Regions from separate parts of the Rahnella contaminans genome, predicted to be linked through region 1. Evidence: predicted binding sites of a transcription regulator. Region 1 holds the regulator's gene; each other region holds the start of a gene.
What was found. The regulator PurR, encoded in region 1, represses purine synthesis genes. The targets are predictions, from matches to a motif close to CANGCAAACGTTTGCNTG.
Positions count from the first base shown of each region.

Region 2: the regulator PurR is predicted to act here: its motif matches at 2,549-2,566, upstream of pyrD (quinone-dependent dihydroorotate dehydrogenase).
Region 3: the regulator PurR is predicted to act here: its motif matches at 2,541-2,558, upstream of purL (phosphoribosylformylglycinamidine synthase).
Region 4: the regulator PurR is predicted to act here: its motif matches at 1,611-1,628, upstream of GW579_RS06100 (amino acid aminotransferase).

Region 1 is NZ_JAADJS010000001.1:89,125-93,301, reverse strand. Features, by position in the region: gene GW579_RS00420 (C40 family peptidase) at 1-294, shown strand, start outside; gene cydH (cytochrome bd-I oxidase subunit CydH) at 459-548, opposite strand; gene purR (HTH-type transcriptional repressor PurR) at 882-1,907, shown strand; gene punR (DNA-binding transcriptional activator PunR) at 1,944-2,849, opposite strand; gene punC (purine nucleoside transporter PunC) at 2,986-4,177, shown strand, end outside.
Region 2 is NZ_JAADJS010000001.1:1,347,234-1,351,410, reverse strand. Features, by position in the region: gene ssuD (FMNH2-dependent alkanesulfonate monooxygenase) at 1-738, opposite strand, end outside; gene GW579_RS06055 (sulfonate ABC transporter substrate-binding protein) at 796-1,770, opposite strand; gene ssuE (NADPH-dependent FMN reductase) at 1,789-2,370, opposite strand; gene pyrD (quinone-dependent dihydroorotate dehydrogenase) at 2,669-3,679, shown strand; gene GW579_RS06040 (cell division protein ZapC) at 3,876-4,177, shown strand, end outside.
Region 3 is NZ_JAADJS010000002.1:616,278-620,454, reverse strand. Features, by position in the region: gene purL (phosphoribosylformylglycinamidine synthase) at 1-2,447, opposite strand, end outside; gene mltF (membrane-bound lytic murein transglycosylase MltF) at 2,723-4,177, shown strand, end outside.
Region 4 is NZ_JAADJS010000001.1:1,360,182-1,364,358, reverse strand. Features, by position in the region: gene GW579_RS06105 (MBL fold metallo-hydrolase) at 1-273, shown strand, start outside; gene GW579_RS06100 (amino acid aminotransferase) at 357-1,547, opposite strand; gene ompC (porin OmpC) at 1,791-2,903, opposite strand; gene asnS (asparagine--tRNA ligase) at 3,204-4,177, opposite strand, start outside.

The DNA.
Region 1 (4,177 bases):
TACGCATACAAAGATTTGATCCGTATTAAAATGCCCCGCACAGCGAATGAAATGTACCACTTGCGCGATGCGGCCCCGGTCAAACGGGGTGAATTAGAATCCGGCGATCTGGTTTTCTTCCGGATTAATAACCGCGGCGCCGCAGACCATGTCGGTGTTTACGTAGGAAACGGGAAGTTTATCCAGTCACCGCGCACCGGCGAAGACATTAAGATCACCTCACTGGGTGACGATTACTGGCAAGATCATTATGTAGGCGCACGACGGGTAATGACCCCTAAGACGATCCGATAATAAACAATTCGTTAAGTCTGAAGTTTCGCTAATCAGCCATTGAATAGCATTTAACGAAGAGTTTCTGCAGGGAAGAGTATCGGCGGAATGGGTGACTGCGTAAAATTGAAAAGGGCGATTCCTGTTATAGGTAATCGCCCTTTTTATTGCGGCTTTCGCGCAAATCAGTTCATCACTGCGGTGAAACTGAAAGCAATAATCACGAGCAAAGCGCAGACCGTAGTGATCAAAGAAAATTTCAGGTTGCTGTCCATTAAACCCCCTTACGGATCAAATTGTGGCGTTCGTATAGCCACACTGAATGTGTGCCAACGCATTTTCTCATAATTCGCATTGAAAATCTTGTGCTGAATGACACCAGGTTCATGACAATTTTACTTCCACTTTCCTGCATTATAAGTGAAAATTGTCGGTTACCACGCCTGTGTGCCGGTCGATTTCACCCGAGAGCATTTCACGCCTCACTCTGAAGAATCCACCCAACGATTTCACTGCCCTTTTCGAAGTCAGCAGTTAAATCCACGCAAGCAAACGATTAACATAATGCTAACGTGCTGAAACACGTGAGCACAGGAGTCATTTTTTACATGGCAACGATTAAAGATGTCGCAAAGCGCGCTGGCGTTTCCACCACAACCGTGTCGCACGTCATCAATAAAACCCGTTTCGTCGCCGAAGAAACCCGAGCCGCGGTTCTCCTTGCAATCAAAGAGTTGCACTATTCTCCCAGCGCTGTGGCACGTAGCCTGAAGGTCAATAACACCAAAACAATCGGTCTGCTGGCAACGTCCAGTGAAGCGCCCTACTTCGCCGAAGTGATTGAGGCCGTGGAGAACAGCTGTTTCTCAAAAGGCTATACGCTGATTTTGTGTAACTCACACAATAATCTGGAGAAGCAACAGGCCTACCTGCAAATGCTGGCGCAAAAACGCGTCGACGGTTTACTTGTGATGTGCGCGGAGTATCCGGACGAATTGCTGAATATGCTTGAAGAATACCGCTCTATCCCGATGGTTGTGATGGACTGGGGCGAAGCGCGTAAGAATTTCACCGACAGCATTATCGATAACGCGTTTGAAGGCGGCTATATGGCCGGACGTTATCTGATTGAACGCGGTCATCGCGATATCGGCGTGATCCCTGGGCAACTGGCGCGAAACACCGGCGGCGGCCGTTTCCAGGGCTTTGTGAAAGCACTGACGGAAGCCAATATTCCTCTTCGTGAAGAATGGGTCGTTCAGGGCGACTTTGAGCCGGAATCGGGCTATCAGGCCATGCACAAAATTCTGATGCAGAAAAACCGCCCGACGGCTGTATTCTGTGGCGGTGACGTGATGGCGATGGGGGCAATCTGTGCCGCCGATGAACTGGGCCTGCGCGTACCGCAGGATATTTCCGTGATTGGCTATGATAACGTGCGTAACGCGCGCTATTTCTCACCGGCACTGACGACAGTTCATCAGCCAAAAGAACGTCTGGGCGAAATGGCCTTTACCATGCTGCTGGACAGAATTATCAGCAAACGCGAAGAGTCGCAGACCATTGAAGTGCATCCCAAACTGGTTGAGCGCCGTTCCGTGGCCGACGGCCCGTACCGCGATTACCGCCGTTAACTTTCAATAAACGCCTGTGCCACAGGCGTTTTTTTGTCAGTCGCGCAACCATTCCCGGTTCATCGTTTCCGTGTCTCCCATGTATTCCAGCAGCCACGCCAGCGAAGGCGACGGATTGCTCTGATCCCACGTCAGGCAGCACGGGCTGTCCGGAAAGGTATTTTCCAGCGACAGTACCTGTAATTTTTGCTGTTCAATCAAGGGTGTCACGCGGTGAACCGGCATCATGCCAACACATAAACCTTCGTTCAGACATTCCAATGCACACGTCCAGTCGGGAACCACCAGCCGCCGCTGGTTATCCAGCGTCCAGGTATCGCGTTTCGGCAATGTACGCGATGTATCTTCCAGGCAAAGCGCCGGATAAGGCCGTAACTGATCGTCACTCAGTATTCCCTGCGTCTGGGCCAGCGGATGTTGCGCGCTGACCACACAATGCCAGTCCATAAAACCCATATCGCGGAAATTGAACCGTCCACCGACGGGGATCGCCCGCGTCGCGCCGATGGCGACATCCGCCCGCCCGTCGACCAGCGCGTCCCAGACACCGTTAAAGACTTCCGAATGAATGATGAGTTCGGTATCAGGGAAATGGCGATAGAAATCCAGCACCAGCCGCCGTGTCCGCGCAGGTTTAACGATACGGTCAACGGCAACCCGTAATTCTCCGCGCCAGCCATTGGCGACCTGCTGACACTGGCGGCGGGTCGCTATCATTTTTTTTGTCAGAACCCGCGCTTCGTCGACAAAAACTTTACCGGCAGGAGTCAGAATAACGTCGCGATGTCTGCGTTCAAACAACGGAACGGCCAGCCATTGTTCAAGCTGGCGAACGGTGTAGCTGATGGCAGAAGGAACCCGGTGCAAGTCCTGCGCGGCAGCGCTAAAACTGCCTGTTCGGGCGACGGCATCGACCACTTCAAGAGCATATTCTGACCACATCGTTTAGCCTTCAATATTTTTGATAGCAGATTGCAAATATTAGCGTTTCACAAGCCTGTTATCAAAGCGTTAAACTCCGCATCCGATACGATTTCCGCGTCAAATCATCTGCAATAAATAAATTAAAGAGACAATAATGAAACCCTCACTTGGATTTATGCTCTATCTTGCCGGGCTGAGCATGCTTGGCTTTTTAGCGACCGATATGTACCTTCCGGCCTTCAGCGCGATGCAAAGCAGCCTGATGACCAGCCCGGGCATGATCAGCGCCAGCCTGAGTATTTTCCTTGGCGGCTTTGCCATCGGTCAGCTGTTATGGGGGCCGTTGTCCGACAAGATTGGCCGCAAGCCGGTATTGCTGATCGGCTTAGCGCTCTTTGTCGTCGGTTGTCTGGGCGTGCTGTGGGTTGAGAATGTCCGCGCCCTGCTGGCGCTGCGTTTCCTGCAAGCTGTCGGCGTCTGTGCCGCCGCCGTCACCTGGCAGGCGCTGGTGGTAGATCGCTTTTCTGCCGATGTTGCTAAAAAAACCTTTGCCAGCATCATGCCACTGGTTGCGCTTTCCCCTGCTCTGGCACCTTTGCTGGGCGCCTGGGTTCTCAACCATTTTGACTGGGAAGCGATTTTCGTTCTGCTGACCGCCGTAGCCGTTATCTTGCTTATCACCACGTCCACACTGCGCGAAAATGCGCCAGAGGTTCATGCTCCTGCTGATAAAACCGGTTTCGCGAAACTTCTCGCTTCCCGGGTTTACAGCGGTAACGTGATGATTTATGCCGCCTGCTCTGCCGGCTTTTTCGCGTGGCTGACCGGTTCCCCGTTTATTCTCAGCGACATGGGGTATTCGCCGGGTGTGATTGGCCTGAGCTATGTTCCACAGACCATTGCTTTCCTTCTTGGCGGTTTTGGGTGTCGTGTGCTGATCAGCAAAACGGATGGGAATAAGATCCTGCCGTGGCTGCTGACAGGTTATGGCGTCAGTGTGGCGGGTTTGTTCGGCGTGGCTATATTTACTGATGCGAGTTTGGTGAGTCTGTTAATTCCGTTCTGCCTGATGGCTTTGGTGAATGGCGCGATTTATCCCATTGTCGTCGCAAATGCATTAATGCCATTTCCTGCTAATACAGGTAAGGCCGCGGCGTTGCAAAATACACTGCAGTTGGGTCTATGTTTCCTCGCGAGTTTGCTGGTTTCCGCATTTATTGTGCAACCACTCATGGCGACAGTCACCACGATGCTGTCTACACTACTGTTGGTAGTTTTAGGCCGCTGGCTGTCACTGCGTCAGGAAGAAGTGCAATCCGGTGAACAGGAACCGGTGCAGAAACAGC
Region 2 (4,177 bases), 1.3 Mb from region 1:
CAGCTTGTCGGCTGCGCGCCAGGCCTCTTCGTTTGTTTCGCGGACAATCACGTGCAGACGAATACCGAAACGCACCGTACGGCCTTTCGCTGCGGCTTTCGCACGGACCTGCTCGATTTTTTCTTTCACCAGTGCCGGCGGTTCACCCCAGGTGAGATAAAGTTCAACCTGCTCAGCGGCCAGATCCTGCGCTTCGTCAGAAGAACCGCCAAAATACAGCGGCGGACGGGGGTACTGAACCGGCGGGTGCATCAGGCTCGCCCCTTTCACCTGAATATGTTTGCCTTCGTAATCCACGGTTTCCCCTTCCAGCACACGACGCCAGATACGGGTAAATTCGGCGGACGCTTCGTAGCGTTCCTTGTGATTGAGGTGCAAACCTTCGGCAGCCAGTTCGGTGGGATCACCGCCTGTCACCAGATTAAACAGCGCACGACCGCCGGAAAGCCGGTCCAGCGTGGCGGCCTGACGGGCAGCCAGCGTCGGAGAAATAATCCCCGGACGCAGCGCGACCAGAAATTTCAGACGCTGAGTCACCGAAATCAGTGAGGCGGCCACCAGCCATGAGTCTTCACATGAACGGCCCGTTGGCAGCAATACACCGCCAAAACCCAGGCGGTCGGCGGCCTGTGCGATCTGCTGAAGATAGCCGTGATCGACCACTCGCGCGCCTTCTTCAGTACCTAAATAACGGCCATCGCCGTGGGTAGGTAAGAACCAAAATACGTTCAGACTCATGTTGTTTTTCCTCTCAATTCGTCACGGGTGCCGCTCAGCGGGCGGCTCAATGAGTGATCAGTTAGCCTGTACAGCGGGCTTCCAGATGCGATCTTTAATCTCAACAGGTTTTGGCAAAATATGGTTTTCATAGAACAAATCGGCGGTTTGCTGTTGGCGTTTTTCCGTTTCAGCACTGACCGGTGTGATTGGCATATCCGGCAGATGATCGAGATAAGACGCCACGACTTTGTCCGGCAGCCCCATCGACTGGGAAAGCAGCGTGATGCTTTGCGCACGGTCGGTTTTCGTCAGCGCATTCGCCTGCGTTAACACGTCCAGAACGGCGCTGATAAATTGCGGATTCGCTTCGGTATATTTTTTCGGTGCCAGATAGAAAGAACCGGTCTGGTGCAGCCTGGAACCGTCGGTCAGGACGCGGACATCGCCCTGAACTTCAGCGGCGGAGTAGTACGGATCCCAGATAGCCCAGGCATCGACGTCATGCTGCTGGAAAGCCGCGCGGGCGTCAGCAGGCGTCAGATAAACCGGCTGGATATCGGTGAATTTCAGCCCGGCCTGTTGCAGCGCACGAAGCAGTAAATTGTGCGAACTGGAGCCTTTTTGGAAAGCCACTTTATGTCCTTTCAGGTCCGCGACAGTTTTAATCGGGCTGTTGCTGTCGACCAGAATAACTTCAGCTTTCGGCTTCGGCGGTTCAGAACCGATATACAGCAAATCCGCGCCCGCGGCCTGCGCGAACAGCGGTGGCAAATCACCGGTTCCGCCCAAATCAATGCTGCCAACGTTCAGTGCTTCCAGGATCTGCGGCCCTGCAGGAAATTCCACCCAGCTGATTTTTGTGTCCGGGAAACGCTTTTCCAGTAACTGATGAGATTTCGCCAGCACCAGGCCGACGGATCCTTTCTGGTAGGCGATGCGTAACTGTGCGGGATCTTTTTCCTGCGCAAGCGCCGCACCGCTTAGCGTCAGGCTGGTCAGCAGCCCGGCAATAACCGGCAGGCGGCGTAATAAAGAGAAGGATGCTGGCATGGTTAATTCCTTTTAAAGTTAAACGCGTAATGCCTGAGCAGAAAGGGACGCGACTGACGGCGCCAGCGGGCGGCGGCGGCTGAGTGCCAGATAGAAGTTCTCCAGCGATTCGGTCAGACGCTCTTCAAGTGCGGGATCAAGCTTCGCCGGGTAACTCTGGTAATCGGTGATCAGGCTGTCATCGGCGAAAACGCCCTGCAAAACTTCCTGGGCCTTGAGCGACGCCAGTACCGGTTTGAGCGCGTAATCCACGGCGAGCATGTGGCCGATCGAACCGGCGGTGGCCAGCGGCAGTACAACTTTATGGTCGAGCGCGCGTTCCGGCAGCAAATCCAGCAATGTTTTCAGTGCACCGGAAAACGAGGCCTTATAGACCGGCGTTGCCACGATCAATCCATCGGCGCTTGCCAGTTCAGCAGTCAGCTGTTTGAGCTGCGGGCTGGCGAAATTTGCGAAAAGCAGGTCGTCAGCGGAAAAATCCTGAATCGTATAGGTGAAAACCTCGACGCCGCGGCTTGCCAGCCACTGATGGCTGAGCGCCAGCAGGGAGGAAGAACGTGAAGGTTGTCGCGGGCTGCCTGCGATTGTTATAACGCGCATCTCTCTTCCTTATAACAAAAAGTAATAGAACCATTATTTTCTTTAACAAAGTGGAGTAAACGTAACAGGGGGACGCTGCGCACCGGAAATCTCAATTTTGGCTATGAATAGTTTGAAAACGGATAAAGCAGGGATGAAGCGGGCGCGGGGGGAATAAAAGTAAAATTAAGGTAAATAAAAAGTAATCGTTTGCGTACGGAAACAATTATTGTGCCAATCCGCTGGTTATCGTTTCCAATTGCCTGACGCTTAGTCGATAATACCGCCCCGTCTAGCCACCGGGAATCCAGGAGTCTCCATGTATTATCCTTTTGTCAGGAAAGCACTGTTTCAGCTCGATCCAGAACGCGCCCACGAGTTAACCTTCCGCCAGTTAAGCCGCATCTCCGGCACCCCACTTGAGTTTTTAATTCGTCAGTCCGTTCCGGCCAAACCGGTGACCTGCATGGGATTAACCTTTAAGAACCCGCTGGGGCTGGCTGCTGGCCTGGATAAAGACGGCGAATGTATTGATGCACTCGGCGCAATGGGATTTGGTTTTGTGGAAGTGGGAACCGTGACGCCGCGCGCGCAGGCGGGTAATGATAAGCCACGTTTATTCCGCATCGTTGAGGCAGAAGGCCTGATTAACCGCATGGGTTTCAATAACCACGGCGTGGATAATCTGGTGAATAACGTCAAAAAATCCCATTTTGACGGCATCCTGGGGATTAATATCGGCAAGAATAAAGATACGCCGGTCGAGCAGGGTAAAGATGATTATCTGACCTGTATGGAAAAGGTATATCCGTACGCGGGTTATATTGCGGTGAATATTTCTTCACCAAACACGCCGGGATTACGTTCACTGCAATACGGCGAAGCGCTGGATGATTTACTGGCGGCGATTAAAAATAAGCAGCTTGAACTTCAGCAACGTCATCAGAAATATGTGCCGGTTGCTGTGAAGATCGCGCCGGATCTTTCTGAGGAAGAATTGATCCAAATAGCCGACAGTCTGGTGCGTCATAATATGGATGGTGTGATTGCGACTAACACGACGCTCGATCGTAAACTGATCCAGGGCCTTAATAATTGTGATCAGGTAGGCGGACTAAGCGGTCGCCCGCTGCAACTGCGCAGCACAGAAATTATCCGTATGCTGTCAAATGAATTACAAGGTCGTCTGCCTGTTATTGGCGTCGGTGGCATTGATTCCCTGACGGCAGCGCGTGAAAAAATGGCAGCCGGTGCATCATTAATTCAAATCTATTCCGGATTTATCTTCCGCGGACCAGGTTTGATCAAAGATATTGTTACCCACCTCTGATATTTTTCATCCTTAAGGCGAGTCAGGGGTTTATTTATTAACCCGGCTCGTCTATATTTTGTCCACTGACCATTATTCAGGCTCAGGATTTGTCTGATACCCGTTCGTAATAAAAAATTCTATTCTTATCGGATCAGGTAACAATAGAACATCACGAACAAACAGGCAGAGGGCATCGCGCAAACAGGATGACGAAATGAAAATCAAACCAGATGATAATTGGCGTTGGTATTTTGATACTGAACATGACCGGCTTATGTTGGATCTCGCTAATGGCATGATTTTCCGTTCCCGATTCCCCGCTAAAATGTTAACGCCGGATGCGTTCGGCGATATGTCATTTTGTGTCGATGATGCGGCGCTGTATTTTGATTTCGAAGAACAGTGCAAACATATTCGCCTGGCCGCCGAGCAGCGCGCCGAATTAGTATTAAATGCATTAGTCGCCTTTCGCTTTTTAAAACCGCTGATGCCTAAGAGCTGGCATTTCAGTCAGCA
Region 3 (4,177 bases), on a different contig from region 1:
GTCACGGTATGACGCACGTCTTCGACGCGGGCAAATGCCGTGATGACCAGAGACAACGGTGACGTCATCTCGCGTTGTTCGTTGCCTTCCTGCCAGCGGGTTTTCATCGACATGGAGTCTTTGCCCACCGGAATGGTGATACCCAGTGCCGGGCAAAGCTCTTCGCCCACCGCTTTCACCGCGGCATACAAACCGGCATCTTCGCCCGGGTGACCGGCCGCAGACATCCAGTTAGCAGAAAGCTTAACGCGTTTCAGGCTGCCGATTTCGACCGCGGCCAGGTTCGTCAGTGCTTCACCGACGGCCATGCGGCCGGAAGCGGCAAAGTCCAGCAAGGCGATTGGCGCACGTTCGCCCAGAGACATCGCTTCACCGTGATAGCTGTCGAGGCTGGCGGTAGTGACCGCGCAGTCAGCCACCGGGATCTGCCACGGTCCCACCATCTGATCGCGTGCAACCATACCGGTCACGGTGCGGTCGCCGATGGTGATCAGGAAGGTTTTCTCCGCCACAGCAGGCAGATGCAGCACGCGGTTTACCGCTTCGGCAATCTGAATATTTTCACCGTTGAGATCATCTCCCTTCGCTTTGAGCGTGGTGACGTCACGGGTCATTTTCGGGGTTTTCCCCAGCAGTACGTCCAGCGGCATATCAATCGGCTGGTTATCGAAATGGCTGTCTTCAAGAGACAGATGCATTTCTTCTGTGGCTTCACCGATCACCGCGTACGGTGCGCGCTCGCGTTTACAGATCGCATCGAACTGCGCCAGCTGAGCCGGTGCAACCGCCATGACGTAACGTTCCTGCGATTCGTTACACCAGACTTCCAGCGGGCTCATGCCCGGTTCGTCGTTCAGGATGTCACGCAGCTGGAAGCGGCCGCCGCGGTTGCCGTCGCTGACCAGTTCCGGCATCGCGTTGGATAAACCGCCAGCGCCCACGTCATGGATAAACAGAATCGGGTTGGCTTCACCGAGCTGCCAGCAGCGGTCGATCACTTCCTGGCAACGGCGTTCCATTTCCGGGTTGTCGCGCTGTACGGAAGCAAAATCCAGATCCGCGTCAGACTGGCCGGAGGCCATTGAAGAAGCCGCACCGCCGCCCAGACCGATATTCATCGCCGGGCCGCCGAGCACAATCAGTTTCGCGCCAACGGTGATTTCACCTTTCTGCACGTGATCAGCACGGATGTTGCCGATACCGCCCGCCAGCATGATCGGTTTGTGATAACCGCGCAGCTCAGGGCCATTGTGGCTGTTGACGTTTTCTTCGTAAGTACGGAAGTATCCCAGCAGCGCCGGACGACCAAATTCGTTGTTGAAGGCTGCGCCGCCCAGCGGGCCATCAGTCATAATATCCAGCGCGGTAACGATACGATCCGGCTTACCGAAATCTTCTTCCCACGGCTGTTCGAAGCCCGGAATACGCAGGTTAGAAACGGAGAAACCGACCAGACCGGCTTTCGGTTTTGCACCGCGACCGGTTGCGCCTTCGTCACGGATTTCGCCGCCGGAACCTGTCGCCGCACCCGGCCACGGAGAGATCGCCGTCGGGTGGTTATGGGTTTCAACCTTCATCAGGATGTGCGCCTGCTCCTGATGGAAATCGTACAGACCGTCTTTCGCATCGGCGTAGAAACGGCCGACCTGCGAACCTTCCATCACGGCAGCGTTATCTTTGTACGCAGAAAGCACGTGATCAGGCGTCTGTTCGAAGGTGTTTTTGATCATCTTGAACAGGGATTTCGGCTGCGTTTCGCCGTCGATAATCCAGTCAGCGTTGAAGATTTTATGGCGACAATGCTCTGAGTTTGCCTGTGCGAACATATACAGTTCGATGTCATTCGGGTTGCGCCCCAACGACGTAAAGGCCTCCATCAGGTAATCAATTTCGTCCTGCGCCAGCGCCAGACCCAGTTTGGTATTGGCGGTTTCCAGCGAGATACGGCCTTCGCCGAGAATATCGACATGCTGAACCGGTGCAGGCTGTTGCTGCGCGAACAGCGCGCTGGCGTCTTCGAGTTTGCCAAAGACGGTTTCCATCATGCGATCATGCAGCAATGCGCCCAGCTGCGACCATTGTGCTTCGGTCAGTTCAGGAGCCTGAACATAAAACGCCAGACCGCGCTCAAGGCGAAGAACCTGAGATAAACCGCAGTTGTGTGCAATATCAGTCGCCTTGGAAGACCACGGAGAAATGGTGCCAGGACGCGGGGTAACCAGCAGTAAACGACCTGTTGGCGCATGTTCAGCGAGAGAAGGACCGTATTTCAGGAGGCGTTGCAGCTTGGTTTGTTCGTCCGAATTCAGCGGCGCGCTGACATCGGCAAAGTGTACATATTCGGCGTAGATATCATTGACCGGAAGGCGTGCTTCCTGACAGCGGGATAATAATTTGTTAATGCGAAAAGCCGACAAAGCGGGCGAACCACGCAGTATTTCCATAATCACAGATCTCTCGTCTTCGAAGACACTGACCACAGTGCTTCATTGGGCGCAACAGGGGGAAAACGCGGGCTATTATAAAGAAAGCTTGCGGCATACGAAACCGTTTGCGTCGGGAATATTGATATTCACTCATAACCTTATAAATATTGCGGTTAATATGAATAATGTTGCAGACTGCCGTTTTGTTGAGCAAAATGCGTCAGCACTGGGGATATAACCATAGAAACTGCACAGCACATCGTAAAAAAACAAGAGCGCCGCAGCGAGATAACTATTTGACGCGACTAAAAATTAACTATGTTCTGATGGGGATTGCCGCCCTGTTGCTGGCGCTGGCCTTATGGCCTGCCGTCCCGTGGCACAGAGGCGAAGGCGACCAGTTGGATCAGATAAAATCCCGTGGAGAATTGCGCGTAAGCACGCTCAATTCTCCACTGACTTTTATGGACTCCCCGGAAGGAAATCTCGGCTTCGATTACGAACTGGCTAAACGCTTCGCAGATTATCTGGGCGTAAAGCTGGTGGTGAATCAGCACACCACGATCGAGTCCATGTTCGACGATCTGGACAACAACAAAACCGACATGCTGGCTTCCGGGCTGGTGTATAACAATGCGCGCCTGAAAAACTACCGTGCCGGGCCGGAATACTATTCCGTTTCTCAGCAACTGGTTTACCGGCAGGGAGCCGCGCGCCCGAAAAGTTTTGCGGATGTAAAAGGTACGCTGGTGGTTTCCGCCGGCAGTGCGCACATCCTGACGCTGGAAGCTGCCGCCAAAAAATACCCCAATCTGACGTGGACCACGACGGACAAACTTTCGCCGCGCGATCTGTTACAACAGGTTGAGAACGGCAAACTGGATTACACGCTGGGAGATTCCGTCACCATCGCACTGATGCAGCGCGTTTATCCGCGTCTGGCCGTGGCTTTTGATGCCACGGAAGATGAGCCGGTGACCTGGTATTACCGCAAGGAACCGGATGACGACAGCCTTTCTGCGGCGATGCTGGACTTTTTCAGCCAGATTTCCGAAGACGGTACGCTGGAGAAACTTGAGGAGAAATACCTCGGGCACGTCGGCGATTTTGATTATGTCGATACGCGAACTTTCCTGAACGCCATCGACAGTACGCTGCCGGTTTTGCAACCGCTGTTTGAAAAATACGCGGATAAAATTGACTGGCGGCTGCTGGCGGCGATTGCCTATCAGGAATCCCATTGGGATCCGCAGGCAAAATCTCCGACCGGCGTGCGCGGCGTGATGATGCTGACTCGCACCACAGCGGATGGCCTGAATGTCGATGACCGGACCGATGCCGAGCAAAGTATTCGCGGAGGCGCTCTGTATCTGTCGCACCTGATGGATAAGATGCCGGAATCGATTCCCGAAGATGAACGGATCTGGTTTGCGCTGGCAGCATACAACATGGGTTACAGCCACATGCTCGACGCCCGTAAGCTGACGGCGCAGCAAAAAGCCAATCCGGACAGCTGGGCCGATGTGAAGCAGCGTCTGCCGATGCTCAACCAGAAGCGCTATTTCAGCCGCACAACGTATGGCTACGCGCGCGGCACGCAGGCGTACAATTATGTGGAAAACATCCGCCGCTATCAGCTCAGTCTGGTCGGGTATCTGATGGAGAAAGAGAAGAAACAGGCGCAGAAAGCGGCGTTGCAGGCTCAGCTGGGCCAGGGTTATCCGGTCGTGGACGCAAAAGAAGCCCTGGCG
Region 4 (4,177 bases), 1.3 Mb from region 1:
GTGCTCCATTGCCCGGGACATACGCCGGGACACATTGTTTTTATCAATGATAAAACGCGCCTGGCAGTTTCAGGTGATGTGATTTTTAAAGGCGGAGTAGGGCGCAGTGACTTCCCGCGTGGAGATCATCAGGCGCTGATTCACTCAATTAAAACAAAATTATTGCCGTTGGGTGATGATATTGTCTTTATTCCGGGTCATGGACCAATGTCCGATTTTGGCTATGAACGTAAAACCAACCCCTTCCTGCAGGATGAAATGCCGGTCTGGTAAACGTTTTTGGCCAACAGAATACCAATACAAAAGCCCGTCAGTTTCCAGACGGGCTTTTTAATGGAATTCAGAACGCCGAATCCTTACAGCACGGCGACAATGGCTTCACACAACGGTGCCATGTTTTCGAGCGTAATACCGGCTACGTTGATACGGCCAGAGTTCACTGCGTAAACGCCGAATTCATCACGCAGACGCAGCACCTGATCTTTGGTCAGGCCGCTGAATGAGAACATCCCGTTCTGATTGATAATGAAGCTGAAATCCTGCTGCGCGCCTTTTTCCTGTAACGTGCTGACAAACAGCTGACGCATGCGGTGAATACGCTGACGCATATCGCTCAGTTCCTGCTCCCACAGCGTGCGGAGTGCCTCGTTACCCAGAATAGTGGCAACAACGGCAGCGCCGTGAGCGGGTGGGTTAGAGTAGTTTGCACGGATCACGGATTTCACCTGGCTGAATGCGCGGTCTGCGGTTTCAGCATCAGCCGCCACCAGCGTACAGGCACCCACGCGCTCATTGTATAGCCCGAAGTTTTTCGAGTAAGAGCTCGCAACCAGCAATTCTTTATGATTAGCCACAAACAGGCGCAAGCCGGCAGCGTCTTCTTCCAGACCTTTGGCAAAGCCCTGATAAGCGAAATCAAACAGCGGCAACCAGCCATTGGCGACAGACAATTCTGCCAGTTGGGCCCACTGTTCAGCCGTCGGATCAATGCCTGTCGGGTTGTGGCAGCAACCATGGAATAACACCACGTCGCCAGCTTGTGCGTTGCTCAGGCTTTTCAGCATGCCGTCAAAATCGAGGCTGTGATTCGCGGCGTCGTAATAATTGTATTCTGCTACTTCCAGACCGGAAGCAGAGAAAACGCCTTTATGGTTTGGCCAGCTTGGATTGCTGACCCAAACGCGTCTTGCGCTGGTCTGGGTGGCGATAAAATCGGCTGCAATACGTAATGCGCCGGTTCCGCCCGGAGTTTGTGCGGTGCGGGCACGTTTGTCGGCAATCACAGCGTTGTTTTTGCCAAACAGCAATTCCTGCGTACAGCGTGCAAAATCAGGTAACCCGTCAATGCTCAGATAGGTTTTTGTCGTTTCATTTTCCAACAGGAATTGTTCAGCTTTCTTCACACTGGCCAGAACCGGTGTTTTACCGGTTTCATCTTTATAAACACCAATCCCCAGATTGATTTTATTTGAGCGGTCGTCCGCGCGGAAAAGATCGGAAAGACCCAGAATCGGGTCGGCAGGTGCTGCAGTGATTTTTTCAAACATGTTGGAAACTTCCATAGCCTGATATTGCGAAAGAGGGCATCAGGGTAACGCCGGAGACCTTATTTGCCAACCGTTTGCGGTAAAAAGAAAGCAGAGTTGTGAGAACACGTACGAGATTAAAATAATTTATGAGATAGGGTGGCAAAGCTCTTTTCAGGCAAATGCTAAAAAAGCAAAAGGCAGAGCCGAAGCCCTGCCTTGATATCCACTTTGATGCGCCCGAAAGCGCATCGTTAAGCGATATTAGAACTGGTATTGCAGACCAACACCAACGATGTCGTCTGTGCTGCGACCGGCTGCTTTGGTGTAGCTGTTGTCATCCAGCAGGTTGATTTTGTAGTCAACGTAGGTAGACATGTTTTTGTTGAAGTAGTAGTAAGTACCAACTTCTACGTATTTAACCAGGTCAGCATCGCCGCCAGCGTAGGTAGAACCGTTGTTGGTGAAACCATTCAGGTTCTTACCTTTAGACTGCAGGTATGCGATAGATGGGCGCAGACCGAAATCGAACTGGTATTGAGCTACAACTTCGAAGTTCTGAGTTTTGTTAGCAATCGCGTCTGGGTTACCGTAATCGGTGGTGTTGCGTGATTCACCGTAGAAGGTTGCCAGGTACAGGTTGTTAGCATCGTATTTAGCGCCGAATGCATATGCGTCAGCTTTGTCACCAGTACCATCTTCTTTCTGCAGAGTAGTACGGTTAGAAGAGAAGTAAGCACCAGTGATGCTAACACCAGAGTTGCCGATTGCGTAAGCTGCAGAAGTACCCCAGCCGTCGCCATTGGAATCAACTGCACCACGGCTGTCACGACCTTCGTCGTTTTTACCCTGGTACTGTACAGCGAAGCTCAGGCCATCAACCAGACCGAAGAAGTTGCTGTTACGGTAAGTAGCCAGACCATTTGCACGACCAACCATGAAGTTGTCGTTGTTCTGGTACATGGTGTCATCGCCATAGATTGGCAATTGGTCGGTGTAGGACATTACGTCGTAGATCACGCCGTAGTTACGACCGTAGTCGAATGAACCAGCATCACCGAATTTCAGACCTGCGAAGCCCAGACGAGTTTTGTTGCCTTCGTCGCCAGCGCTTTCTGCGTGGTTAGCCTGAACGTTGTATTCCCACTGGCCGTAACCGGTCAGTTGGTCAGTAATTTGAGTTTCGCCTTTAAAGCCGAAACGAACATAAGTCTGGTCGCCGTCATCGCCAGCGTTGTCAGAGAAGGTGTGACGTGCATCAACTTTACCGTACAGGTCCAGTTTGTTGCCGTCTTTGTTATAGATCTCTGCTGCATTAGCTGCACCAGCAACTAACAGAGCTGGGATTACCACTGCAAGAATGTTGCGCTTCATCATTATTATTACCCTCATTGGTTTTATTCGGACACCTGCCACTGCCGTGAATAATTCTTTACGGAACTATTCATGAAAGTTTGGTGTCTCCTGTGTCTGAACGCACTATTCCATCCGAGGTTCGCTTAATCCATAGCGAAAATGCTACTAAATTACTAAATATGTTTCAGTTAGAAAAAATGTATTTCAAAATGTGTATTTTACGGAACTTTGTGACAGGGATCTATCTTTAAAAATGACAAAGGCCAGCTAAGCTGACCTCTGAATTGTGGCAATTTTGTAAAATTAAAATACGTTACTTAATTAGAAGGTTGCATTACGTGGTGTGCGAGGGAACGGGATCACATCACGCACGTTTTGGACGCCGGTCACATAAGCAACTAAACGCTCAAAACCTAACCCGAAGCCAGAGTGTGGCACGGTGCCGTAACGACGAAGATCGCGATACCACCAATAATCTTCCTGTTTCAGACCCATCTCAGCCATACGGGCGTCCAGAACATCCAGACGTTCCTCACGCTGTGAACCCCCGATAATCTCACCAATGCCCGGTGCCAGAACATCCATCGCGGCAACTGTCTTGCCGTCGTCGTTCAGGCGCATATAGAAAGATTTGATATCTTTAGGATAATTTTTCACAACGACCGGCGCTTTAAAATGCTGCTCAGCAAGATAGCGTTCGTGTTCGGATGAAAGATCCACACCCCAGGAAACCGGGTTTTCGAATTTCTGACCGCAATTCATTAGGATTTCTACTGCATCGGTGTAATCCACCTGCGCGAAATCGGAGGTTACAAAACGCTCCAGGCGTGCAACAGCATCTTTGTCTACGCGTTCTGCGAAAAAGGCCATATCGTCTGAACGTTCGTTCAGAACGGCCTGGAAAACATACTTCAGCATGTTTTCAGCCAGTGACGCGATATCGTTCAGCGTTGCAAAAGCAATTTCAGGTTCCACCATCCAGAACTCAGCCAGGTGGCGGCTGGTGTTGGAGTTTTCTGCACGGAATGTCGGGCCGAAGGTGTAAACCTTGGACAGCGCGCAGGCATAGGCTTCACCGTTCAGCTGGCCGGACACGGTCAGGAAAGATTCTTTACCGAAGAAGTCTTCGCTGAAATCTATTTCGCCTTTGTCGGTACGCGGCAGGTTTTGCAGATCCAGCGTGGAAACGCGGAACATCTCGCCTGCGCCTTCAGTATCAGAAGCAGTGATCAGCGGGGTTGATACCCAGAAGTAGCCGTTTTCGTGATAGAAACGGTGAATCGCCTGAGACAGGG